Regions from separate parts of the Shewanella avicenniae genome, predicted to be linked through region 3. Evidence: predicted binding sites of a transcription regulator. Region 3 holds the regulator's gene; each other region holds the start of a gene.
The links. Region 3 encodes LexA, which represses DNA repair genes until DNA is damaged. Its sites were predicted from a motif close to TACTGTATNNNNATACAGTA; they were not measured.
Positions count from the first base shown of each region.

Region 1 (3,180 bases), 1.9 Mb from region 3:
ATGTTTGATTGCGCCGTTTGCTGCAGCATGCTTTGGCGCGCATGAGAACTTCCCGTGTTTTTCACCTCATCGGCTAGGATCGCCGGCCAGATCCGCGCACTAAAATCATAGTGCCATTGACAAAGCCACTGCTGTAATCGTTGTTGGTCAACCTGTTGTTGCTCTGTGAGCTGTAAGGTGGGTAATAGCGCTTGCGCAGTCGTTACACTCAACCCTGCCACTACGCCCTCAACTGCTGCATTTGGGGAGGCTGCCACTATTTGATGAGTGTGCTTATCAAACAATGCTTGGGGTGGAAGTTCGCTATACACATCACCTATTGAATAGTGACCACAACCTTGACTCCAAGCATGGAACTGCAATAACAGCTGATGAAAATAAACCGCTAACCAACACTCAGCCATGCTGGAACTCAATCGAATGGCGGTCGTTTGCTGCGGTTAAACCCGACAAAGACTGTAACGACACAGTTTTTGCGGAATCGGTTGCGCTATTTACCACGCTCGTCACCATGCTATTCACCACGCTCGCCGTACTAGCCGTTGATTCTGTTGCTAGCTTAGCGCGCGCCAAACTCATGCGACGTAACAGCGGCACGGCTAGATCTGCCAAGTGAATATCACTTACTGGCCAACCACCTCTGCGTTTTAAAATCTGCAGATAGCACTCGCCTTGGGAGGTTTTTAACGCCAATTTTAAAGGTATCGGATGCTCATTGCCCGCACTGGTCAACGGCAACATACAAAAACCAAGGCAATTACCCTCTTCGGCAGCCAGTTGTAATCGCCTCGCCGCTTTCAGAGAAAGATTATCAAACCAGCCCAGCACCAAACCACAACTGCCACTGCGAAGCGCTTGTTCCATGGCCCATAAGGCTTCTTTCTCGAATGCGATGTCGAGCCAAACAAAGCGTTCAGGTGGAACACGCAACACTCGCAAAGCTTCGGGATTCAGCATATAGGGCGGTGCAATTATCAAAATGGGCGCATCTGTATCCATGCAAACAGATTCGATGATCGGTAATAATAAGCCTAACTCCCCTGCGCCAGCCCCATCACTGAGTAACTCACACACACCATGCGCTGGCCAGTAAGGTAGATGTGCTTGTAACTCATCAAATCCCGTTTGATAGCCTGATTGCAGTTGGCCATTGGCATGACCTAGCCACAAATCTTGTCGAGCCAGTAACGAAGAAATGGCAGCTTGGGAGTCAAGCGAATTCATAATCAACCTCAATACTGTATTTATATACAGTATATGCGTAAATATGAACTTGGCAAGTTGACCATATGCACGCTTTACCTCATCACAGCTTATTTCTTACAATCAGCAACTCACGATAACAGCCGCACAAAGCCAATTTATGTCTACTTTTTCTGATGAAAACGCGTCAACCTTATCGCCCATGCAGCGCATCTGGTGGGTCGTTGCGATGATCCCATCAGGTAGGGTTGCTAGTTATGGCATGGTGGCAGATATTGCCGGATTGCCCGGACGGGCACGTTATGTCTCACGCGCATTGCAACAAGCGCCAGCAACATTGACACTGCCTTGGCATCGAGTCATTAACGCTCAGGGCAAATTATCCTTCGCTAAAGATTCAGATGCCTATCGTGAACAAAGCCAACGACTACGCAGTGAAGGCATCTTACTGAACCAAGGGAAAATTTGTTGGTCTGATTATGGGTGGCAACCTGATATTGCTACCTTAGTGATGTCAGTGCCGTTCTAAAGAGGAATTTATATTGAAGCTGCAGCATATTTTAGCTTGTATCGCTTTATGGCCGTTGAGTGTTCTCGCAGACCATAACCCACTTGAACCGCAGATTGCGGAATACCATGTGCAATATGGCAGCATTGGTTTGGGCGATGCCCGTTTTGTGCTCGATGCGCCACAAGATAATACCTATAAATATGAGATGACCAGTAAGTTAAGCCTGTTGGTCGTGTCCGATGAACGTGAAATCACCAGTGAATTCAGCCGCAATGGGGATCAACTCATTCCGAACTTGTTTGAACATAAACGTACTGGCACAGGTTCAGATTTTACCGAGCAGATCCGCTTTGCCAAAGAGTTAGGCAAAGTGTTTACCGTGTATAAAGCGAAGAACAAAACCTTGGATTACCAAGGCACGCTGTACGATGCCATGATGGTGCAATTACAGTTTCGGCTTGATTTAAGCTTGGGGAAACCCGAGTTTGCCTACGACATGGTGAAAGATAACAAGTTTAACGACTATCGATTTCACAACCATGGCGTAGAAAGCGTTATTGTTGAAGGTCATAAATATCAAGCCGTTAAGCTTGAAGTTCAGCGCGACACCGATAAGCGTCGCACGGTTGTATGGATGGCGCCTGATTTAGGTTATCTTCCAGTGAAATTTATTCATCAGAAAAAAGGCGATAGTGCATTACAGCTGACACTCACTCGGGCTCAGTTTGGTAGCACAACCTTCAGCGATGATCTCGCCGAGGCGAAATAACTTCCACTCACTCGGCTGCATGATGTACCAATCTTCATTGTTGGTCAGCGGACGGGTGGCTATGACAGACACCACATCATTGGGTGTGGTTTCTGTATCAAAATCAATCACCACATCTGTATCAATCAATTTAGCCTTACCAAAAGGTGCACAGCGGGTAATGTAGCTGAGATTATTGCTACAGAAACACATCAGAAAATCACCGTCAGAGATAATCAGGTTAAACACCCCTAACTGCCGAACATCATCGGCAAGCTGTGCGATGAACTCAAAGACTGGCTGCATATCGACCGGCGGTATATCGCCAAACTGCTGCACGACCTGCTCCAATATCCAACAAAATGCCATTTCGCTATCGGTGCTACCTACGGGTTGAAAGCGCTTGGTGGCGAATTTCTCCATGTAATCACTGAGCTGGCCATTATGGGCATAAGTCCAATAGCGCCCCCATAACTCACGACTGAAGGGGTGGGTATTTTCCAGCGCCACGCAGCCACGATTGGCTTGACGGATATGGCTAATCACCACTTCACTTTTGATGGGATAAGACTTTATGAGCTTAGCAATATGCGACTGACTACTAGGCGCGGCATCTTTAAAGGTTCGACTACCCTTGCCTTCGTAAAACGTGATGCCCCAACCATCAACGTGCGGTCCAGTCACGCCACCCCGCTCGACCAATCCGGTAAAGCTAAAC
Region 1 is NZ_CP071503.1:1,963,485-1,966,664, reverse strand. It holds gene JYB87_RS08710 (Y-family DNA polymerase) at 1-404, opposite strand, end outside; gene imuA (translesion DNA synthesis-associated protein ImuA) at 397-1,224, opposite strand; gene JYB87_RS08700 (MGMT family protein) at 1,364-1,732, shown strand; gene JYB87_RS08695 (DUF3108 domain-containing protein) at 1,746-2,483, shown strand; gene JYB87_RS08690 (class II glutamine amidotransferase) at 2,412-3,180, opposite strand, start outside.
Region 1: a site for LexA is predicted at 1,237-1,256, ahead of imuA (translesion DNA synthesis-associated protein ImuA). Genes of this name have one in related genera too.

Region 2 (3,180 bases), 1.1 Mb from region 3:
GCTAACGCGGTGCTATCCATGCTTAAGGTCACCTTGGTATTCACCGTCGTCCATGTTTCACCATCAAAAATTTGGATGCGGCGTTGCTCATTGGCACCACTTTCAGCGGCAGTACAGTCGATGTAACTGTGCAGTTCCAAATCCGCCGGAGAAAACGGTATGCCGTGCTGGCGCAAATAACTTGGGCTGGCGGTAATCAAGCGATCGAAATTCAGCAATTTAAGGGTTTCTAACTGGCTATCGGTTAGCGGCGTGAAATGGAAAATGACGTCAACATTGTCATCTAACGCTTGCGCAGGATAACGACTCGACAACGCAATATCTAACTCAATCTCAGGATGCGCAGCGATAAACGAGGAAAATATCTCGCTGGAAAATACTGTTTCAAGCTCATGGGGAATCACAATACTGATTTTGCCCGCAGTGTCATGCTGTAACGACATCAACTGTTGTTCTGCCGCCATCATGGCATTAAACGCATCGGCAATATTGTGGTAAAACGCAATCCCCTGAGTGGTAGGTCTCACACTGCGGGTGGTGCGGGTTAGCAGTTGCACACCGACTCGAGTTTCCAGTTCATTGATCTTACGGCTCACGGTGGTTTTGGTTAACCCGAGTGCTTTAGCGGCGCCAGTGAATGAGCTTTTTTCAACAACTTTCGCAAATATTTTCAGTTGGTTAAGATCCATCATAGCGATTATCGTTCCTCTGCAGTCGAGCAGTATCAGCAAGCAAAATAGCAAGTGGATGGCAGCTTACAACCTCAACAATAGTTGAGGTCAAGCGATGATTTTGCAAAAAAAGGAATGTTGAACTGAACTGAACTGTGATATTGAACAAATTTTACTCAGAAACTGCTATAGCAATGTCAGTTGCTCTGGACTGTCCTCAGTTTCCAATAGCAGCGGCGCCAAACCTACGCTGACCCCCAGTAAGCGGATAGCTTTACCAGCGCCACGTTCAATTGCTTGCGCAAGTAGCTCGGCGGCCAATCCTGCATCTATTTGCTGTGAGCGGGTTTCAATGGTGGTCTGCTGAAAATCAGCAAACTTAACTTTCACCACTAACTTGTTGATTTGCCGCTCACTGCGGTGCTTTTCAAAGCGCTTGACTAACTCCTGCAGCAAGGCGGGCAGTTGCTGGAGTGCGGCAGGCGCATCTTGTAGATCTTCAGCAAAGGTGGTTTCTACCCCAACCGATTTACGAATGCGACTGGGATTGATTGGCCTATCGTCAATCGCGCGTACGCGCTCATACAGCACAGCGCCAAACTTGCCCATCAATTGCAATAACTGCGCTTTGGGTACTCGCTGTAAATCACCGCAGGTGTGCCAGCCCTGCTGCGCCAAGCGCTCTGCGGTAACTTTGCCAACACCTGGAATACGCTGCAACGGTAAACTGGTAATAAACTCAGGCATCAATTGTGGGGTGATCACAAACAGGCCATTGGGTTTATTAACATCTGAGGCAACTTTGGCGAGAAACTTGATGGGCGCCACTCCTGCCGACGCGGTCAGTTGAGTTTCATTGAAGATATCCTGCCGAATCGCTTCAGCAATTCGAGTGGCCGAGCCTTGATGAAGTGAACAGTTGCTAACATCCAAATAGGCTTCATCTAGCGATAGTGGCTCAATCAATGGCGTATAGCGCCGAAAAATGTCGTGGATTTGCTCTGAAACGGCTTTATAGACCGACATTCGCCCTACAACCAACTGTAACTCAGGGCAGAGCTTGAGCGCATAGGCTGTTGCCATCGCCGAGCGAACGCCAAACTTACGCGCTTGATAATTACAGGTAGCAATCACACCGCGACGCTCGCGAGCGCCACCGACGGCAATGGGTTTATCGCGCAACTCAGGAAAGTCGCGCATCTCCACTGCCGCAAAGTAGCAGTCCATATCGATATGAATGATTTTTCGCATCAGCGGCTAACAGCGAAATTAACCCTCGAATACAGACACTGTATATAAAAACAGTACAAATAAAAAGAGGCAACCACAGTCGCCCATAAAAAAGGAGTGCAATCGCACTCCTTTAGTAAATCAACCACTGAACTATCGCCGATTAGCTCACTTTAAAACGCTGTACGTTGTTCGCCAGTTCATCGCTTAATTGGCTGAATTGATGCATTTTTGCGGCTAAGGCTTCGCTAGAAGACAAAGATTCATCAGAACGCATACTGACATTTTCAATGCTACATGCCACTTCATCGGCAACCACCGCTTGCTGGCTGATTGCCGTGGTAATTTCGATGGTCTGCTGCTGAATTTCATCAATAGCATTGGTGATATCGCCTAATGCCGCATTCACCATCTCCGTCAGTGCCATGCCATTTTCGGCTTGTTTCACCCCGGCTTCCATCACCTGCTCAGCTTGTAGTGCTTGGCTTTGCAGGGTTTGGATGATCTCTTGAATGCTAGCGGTAGAGTCTTGGGTGCGTGATGCCAGTGTACGCACTTCATCCGCCACCACTGCAAAGCCACGGCCTTGTTCGCCTGCGCGAGCAGCTTCAATGGCGGCATTCAATGCCAACAGGTTAGTTTGCTCGGCAATGGCGCGAATCACACTCAATACCTCACCAATTTGCTCTGAACTTGCACGCAATTCACGGATCACCCCAGCGGCAGAGTTCACTTGCTGTGACAACGACTTAATCCCTTCTTCCGCCAGTTGCACGGTTTTAGCGCCTTCAGTCGACGTATGCTTGGCACTATCGGCATAATCTGCAGTGCGCTGCGCATTCGACGCCATCTCTTGACTGGTATGCGCCATTTCCGTTGCGGCCGTTGCCACCGAAGCGATCTCCGCTTTCTGCGCTTTAACAGACTCCAACGCTTTGTCGCAAACTACCACAGTCTCATCTACCCCAACATCAACTTTGTTGGCGAGTGATTGGGTTTCAAGCAACATGCCCTGCACTTTTTCGGCAAATTGGTTAAAGGCATTACTCATACGGCCTAATTCATCCGCGCGTTTCATTTGAATACGGCGCGTTAAATCCCCATCACCATCTGCTATATCTTCCATAGCTACCAGCAGTGAACTGATGTTGCGTCTAAATGGCACCATCACCAACCAAACTGTTAACGCGACCAGCAAAATAATCCCAATGGCGATACTGGATGTGGTCATCAGATGTTGTCTTACCGGCGCTTCAAACACCGTTTCTGGCAACATAAA
Region 2 is NZ_CP071503.1:1,201,658-1,204,837, reverse strand. It holds gene JYB87_RS05290 (LysR family transcriptional regulator) at 1-692, opposite strand, end outside; gene dinB (DNA polymerase IV) at 858-1,922, opposite strand; gene JYB87_RS05280 (methyl-accepting chemotaxis protein) at 2,065-3,180, opposite strand, start outside.
Region 2: a site for LexA is predicted at 1,959-1,978, ahead of dinB (DNA polymerase IV). Genes of this name have one in related genera too.

Region 3 (3,180 bases):
AGAGTTTGTTCCACAACCAGGTCAGCAAACGCTCAGAGATGCGGATCAAGCTGTCAGAGTAATCCGCCGCAATCTCATCAAGATATTTTTCTGCGACGTGGCGCGCTTCTGATTGAGAAATCTTCTTCGACGCCGCCTCTTCGTTGATCGCTTCTTGAATATTGTCACTGCGCAGCAACTCGGCAAACAGTGCTTGGCGATTAGGCAATACTGGCCCGGTCATCACTTTGCGTTGACGGCGGAAATGCACCCGTGCTACCCGCGACAGTTTATGGGCAATCGCCTCGTCGGTGCCATGTTGCTCGGCCATCACCCGCAATGACACCGCATTGGCAAACTGAACAAAGTTGTCGCGGCCGAGGAATAAAATCATCAGAAACTTGCGCAGCCAGCTTGGGCTTTCACGCTCAAATACGGCGGCGCGCATGGTGTCATCTTCTTTACCCGGGGTACGTCCCCAATAGAGGCTCACCGGCACCAACTGCACATCCAACGCGGGATCTTGCTGGTGCAAGCTCAACAACTGACGAAAAGTGCTGAGATAAGCGTGATTCTGCTTACGGGCACCGAACAAGGGTTTGGCATCTTCCAAACACAACACCCGTGGTAGCGAGTGCTCAGCCAAGCTCAACGCTGAGTACGGGCTCGGCATTCCCAGTTTGTAGGTCACATCGGCCAGTGCGGCTTTATCGCTGCACGATTCGGTCTTCATCACATAAACAACCGGACGGTCACGATCGAGATTGAGGTCTGCGAAAGGATCTTGCGGCACCACCACTGTGTGCACCAATTTACGTTGAAGCCAGCGAACGGCAGACAGCCAGAATGAGGTATGAGTTGACATGTTTCTATAAAACCTACGTTTGATGACCATAGAATACCAGAATCCGTCCAGCGTGCGTTAACGTGCTACCAATTGGTTAATAGTTGCACGAAACTAAATACTGTATATACTGACAGGTACTGTATGAAAAAACAGGATTTATCATGAGACCTCTGACGCCAAGACAATCGCAGATCCTTGATCTGATTAAGCGCAACATCGCCGAAACCGGCATGCCGCCAACACGTGCTGAAATCGCGCGTCGCTTGGGCTTTAAAAGTGCCAATGCCGCCGAAGAGCACCTAAAAGCGCTCGCCAAAAAAGGCTGTATCGAAATTATGCCCGGTACCTCGCGGGGGATTCGTCTGCCACAAGAAGAGATGGCGGATGAGGAACAAGGATTGCCGCTGATCGGCCAAGTGGCTGCGGGTGAACCGATTCTGGCGCAAGAGCATATCGAGCAGTTCTACCAAGTTGATCCTATGATGTTCCACCCCAGTGCAGACTTTCTGCTGCGGGTACGCGGCGACAGTATGAAGGATATCGGCATTCTAGAAGGTGACCTACTTGCGGTTCACAAAATGCAGGAAGCCCGTAACGGCCAAGTGGTCGTTGCCCGCGTCGAAGATGACGTGACCGTGAAGCGCTTCGAACGCAAAGGCAATGTAGTCTATCTGCACGCTGAAAATGAAGCCTACAAGCCAATTAAAGTTGACCTAAGTGAGCAATCACTCACCATCGAAGGTCTAGCAGTTGGCATTATTCGTAACGGAGATTGGCTATGAGTATGTTGCAAGGTAATGCCCCGCGTCACCCCGGCTTATGGCGCGATAGCGAAAGCAGCGATGTTAATGACGTTGGCGTGTCGAATCTGCCGTCCAGTAGCAATGGTCGCCGCGAGCTGCAACAACTCAGCAGCCAATTAGCGCAACTTAGCCAACAAGGGCGCTGGATTGTGTTAATCAATCCCGGCTTTGCAGGCTACAAAACCATTTTGGCGAATGCTGGTGTACGAATGGATCGGGTGCTGCAAGTACATGCGCGTGATGAAGTGGAAGCGTTGTGGGCGACCGAGCGCGCGCTCACTAGCGGCACCACGAGTGCTGTCGTGAGTTGGGTAGATCAACTCGACCATAAAGATAAGCGCCGCCTGCAATTGGTGGCCAAGAGCGCCCGCGCATTGGGCATAGTGCTAGAAACGCACGCGGCCACAGAGTTGCAATCCAGTTGCTGGCTGCAAGCGGTACACTAACGATACGTCTTCCAGTGACCGGTGACGGGGCGAGTAGCTAGGCAATCAACGCTGACTCAATGGAAGCCAGTGCCACGACATAAATGCTGCTCATTCAATCAGTGTGCCACCCAATCTAATGAAAAAGCCGTACAGAGTCAGAGGCTGTACGGCTTTTCTATTTCAACTCAATGGTTGCTGAAAAAAATGAGCAGTTGCTGAAAATAACCTGCAGCGTTACTCCTGCATCCACGCCCCCGGTTTATGGGTAAAGAACACAGTGGTCACCTCGGGTGCGGGGCAATCTGGCATCCGCGCATCAGCGCCAAGTAGAAGCCAGCTTTCACGATGGGCTTCGCCCATATCCTGCCCTTTGCTCATATCAAAACACTGCAGCTTTTCTGAGGCTGGCACTAACAAGTAGCGATTCGCCTGCTGCTGTTGCCACTGCCACGCGTTGCGCTCTTGCTGCTCAACAGGCGCCAGATAACTGAAATGAGTGATGTCGATCGGTGAGAACAAAATGAACTGCTCTTTGAAATCGATCAGTCCTACCTGCCCATCGCCCACCACTGCAGCTGTTTGCTGCATGACATCTTTTGGCGTCCGCATATGTTCCAGCAAACCATACCCCCAAGTGCTGTAGAGCGCCCAACCAAAGATGGAGATAACGCCCGCTTGCAGCAATGCAGCTTGCTTACGTGCGAGTAACAAAAGTAGCAACCAGCCAAGCGCCATGCTCAGGGTAAAATAGCCCACATGGCTTAAGTCATCGGTGTAGTCAGCCAGCTTTTTCACAATCGCCGGATGATCCAACATCGCGCCAATCGCCAGCAGTAAAATCACCACGCCGAACAACCACAACAAGCCCTGTAGCAGACGCTCAAACCATTTGCACTGACTCACTTGCTGCAACGCGGCCGCAAAGGCTAAACACGCCATTGGCAATGCAGGCAGAATGTAGACGTTACGTTTACCAGGGCTCAGACTGAAAAACAGGATCACCAGCGCCACCCACAACAGTAAAATGGCAATACGCGGATCAGCTTTGATACTGGCGACCAGTTGCTTCCAATAAGCAATGGCCAGCAGGGTAAGCGGTAACCACATCCAGGGGATCACCGAC
Region 3 is NZ_CP071503.1:61,075-64,254, reverse strand. It holds gene plsB (glycerol-3-phosphate 1-O-acyltransferase PlsB) at 1-844, opposite strand, end outside; gene lexA (transcriptional repressor LexA) at 988-1,608, shown strand; gene JYB87_RS00305 (cell division inhibitor SulA) at 1,605-2,075, shown strand; gene JYB87_RS00300 (ArnT family glycosyltransferase) at 2,292-3,180, opposite strand, start outside.

Region 4 (3,180 bases), 1.8 Mb from region 3:
AGCCCAGTTCAAATGAGTCAGGTTGTTGCTGGCAAGAAAGTTCATCCACTCATTCACACTGGCTTCGGCCACGTTACCGTTGCCGTCTGCATTGACTGCACCCCATTCGGTAACCATCAAGGCAATACCATTGTTCATTGCAGTCAGTGCCTTGTTGCGCAGTGATTGCCCGTGCGTGCCAGCGTAGAAGTGGAATGCATAGGCGATGTTGGTGGCATTAATTGGATCTTGAGAGGCCACATCAACATCTTGCGACCATGTTGGCGTGCCGACCACAATCAGGTTATCGGGATCTATGCTGCGAATGGCATTAATCACGTCAACTGCGTAAGGCTTGATTACATTCGACCAACTGGTGGGCAACGGCTCGTTATAGATTTCGTAAATAACGTTGTTATAACTGCCGTAACGCTGTGCCATCTCCGTAAAAAATTTAATCGCGGCGGCCTTTTTGTCTTCGGCATGGTGGGAGTGAAAGTCGATAATCACATAAAGATCGTTGGCGATAGCAGCATCGACCACTGTGGTAATTCTGGCGAGGTTACCCGCCGGATCATCGAGATAAGAGCCGCCTTCATCGGCGCCAAGTGCAACTCGCACTATGCTGGTTTGCCAATCGTTTTTGAGCCACGCCACCACATCGGCGTTGTACATCTTCTCTTGGCCCCAGCCGCTGTTACTCCAAAAGAAACTGTTACCCGCAAAACTTTTCTGTTCACCACCACTGAGTATCTGACCGTTTTCGACGGTTAGCGCGGGTACTGCTGCATACGCGGTTGATGCCAATCCTGCAGAGAGTAATGCTGCAGTAATGAGAGATTTTTTTAGTTTATATGGCATAGCTTTCACCTTTATTTTCGAGTCCTTGTTGATTTGCTAAAACAGCAAATGCGAAATTTGAGGCTGGCAGCAGTATAGCCACAACGGCATGACAAATTGCAGCGTGGTTTGCTGGAAGCGTGACAATTTACATTTCGACTGGGTTATTTTTCGGCGAGATGGGGCTTGTCCAAGTCGATCATCGACAGAATGTTTGAACTTTTGCGCGCGATTCGCTAACGTTACTGTAATTTCATACAGTATTTGTCACCATGATTCTATATATCGCCGAAAAGCCGAGTCTCGGGCGCGCCATTGCCGATGTGTTGCCTAAACCGTTGAAAAAGCATGATGGTTATTTAGAGGCCGCCAATGGTGACTGTGTCTCATGGTGTGTTGGGCATCTGCTTGAGCAAGCGGAGCCTGACGCTTACGATGCGGCCTATAAATCGTGGAAGCTTGAGCATCTGCCGATTGTGCCCGAACAGTGGCAACTAAAACCCAAGGCGAATACCCGTAGCCAATTATCGGTACTAAAAAAGCTGCTCGGGCAAGCGCAACAGTTGGTTCATGCGGGCGATCCTGACCGAGAAGGGCAACTGCTGGTGGATGAGGTGCTGTCTTATCTTAAGGTCAGTTCTGCCAAGTTGGCTAATGCACAACGATTATTAATCAATGACTTAAACCCTAGCGCGGTTAAAAAGGCATTAAGTCAACTGCGCAGTAATCGTGAATTTATTCCTCTGTCCACCTCTGCTTTAGCCCGCAGCCGAGCAGATTGGCTGTATGGCATGAACATGACGCGCGCCTTTACGCTGCAGGGCCGCAAAGTGGGTTATCAAGGGGTGTTGTCGGTTGGCCGGGTGCAAACGCCGGTGTTAGGACTGGTGGTGCGTCGCGATGAAGAGATCGCCGCGTTTCAAGCAAAACCTTTTTATGAGGTGTTGGCGCACCTAGCGGATAACGCCAGCGATGCGGAAACCCTATTTAGCGCGAAGTGGCAACCCAGTGAGGCGTGTCAGCAATGGCAAGATGATGAAGGCCGGGTGCTGGCCAAGGGCTTGGCGGAAAATGTTGCCCGCCGTATCAGCAACCAGCCAGCCAAAGTGCTGAGTGTCGATGAGCAGCAAAAACGGCAAGCTGCGCCATTGCCTTACAACTTGTCAGCGCTGCAGATTGACTGCAATAAACGCTTTGGGATGAGTGCCAAAGAGGTGCTTGATACCGCCCAATCGCTTTATGAACGACACAAATTGCTGACGTATCCGCGTTCTGATAGCCGTCATCTGCCGCTGGCGCAATTTAGCGATGCCCCCAAGGTGTTAGCTGCGATTAGCCAAGGTGCCGTGGAGTTGCTTGCGGGCGCTGAAGCACCGAATCCAAGCCTCAAATCCAAAGCTTGGGATGACAGTAAAGTTGACGCCCACCATGCGATTATTCCTACCGAAAAGGTCGCCAATTTAGCGGTACTTTCAAACCGCGAGCGGCAAGTGTATTTGCAAGCGGCACGGCAATATTTGGCGCAGTTTTACCCTTCATATCTTTATTGGGACACGCGGGTCACTATCGACATTGCGGGTGGCCACTTTAAAGCCAGTAGCAAACGCGAGCAGCAAGCCGGTTGGAAGCAGTTATTCCGCACCAAAGAGCAGGACAATGAGCAAGATGATGATGAGGCTTGCGGCTTATTACCTAAGCTAACCGTTGGGCAACTGCTGCGCTGTTTACGCGGAGAAGTGGTTGAAAAAACAACGCAACCGCCAAAGCACTTTACCGATGCAACCCTGCTTGCCGCAATGACCGGTATCAGCCGTTACGTGACAGATAAAGAGATCCGTAAAATTCTCAAAGATACTGATGGGTTGGGCACAGAAGCAACGCGCGCAGGCATTATCGAATTGCTGTTTAAGCGGGGCTTTCTACAACGGCAAGGCAAAGCGATTTTGGCGACTGATGCTGGTAAAGGTCTGATCCACAGTTTGCCGCTGTCGGCGACCTTACCGGATATGACGGCGCAATGGGAAAGCCGACTAGATGCCATCTGTCAGAAAGAACTCAACTATCAGGCGTTTATGCAGCCGTTACTGCAATCTATTACCCAATTGGTATCAGAGGCTTGTCAGCAATTACCCACAGCGTTGGCGGGCGTGAAAGCGCAAAAACCGGCATTCAGAAAGAAAAGTTATCGCAGTAAAGCGGGAATGGCATCCAAGGCGGGAGCAGCAAAAGCGAGAACGGCACGAACCAGTGCAACCAAAACTGGAAGTACTAAAACAGGAACAACCAAGGCGTCGACAAGTAAAACTACAGGTCGTAAAAGTCGTGCTCAATCAAATTAAGCTGGCGCAGTACTTTGGGTGC
Region 4 is NZ_CP071503.1:2,501,378-2,504,557, reverse strand. It holds gene JYB87_RS11055 (cellulase family glycosylhydrolase) at 1-840, opposite strand, end outside; gene JYB87_RS11050 (DNA topoisomerase III) at 1,092-3,158, shown strand.
Region 4: a site for LexA is predicted at 1,063-1,082, ahead of JYB87_RS11050 (DNA topoisomerase III). Genes of this name have one in related genera too.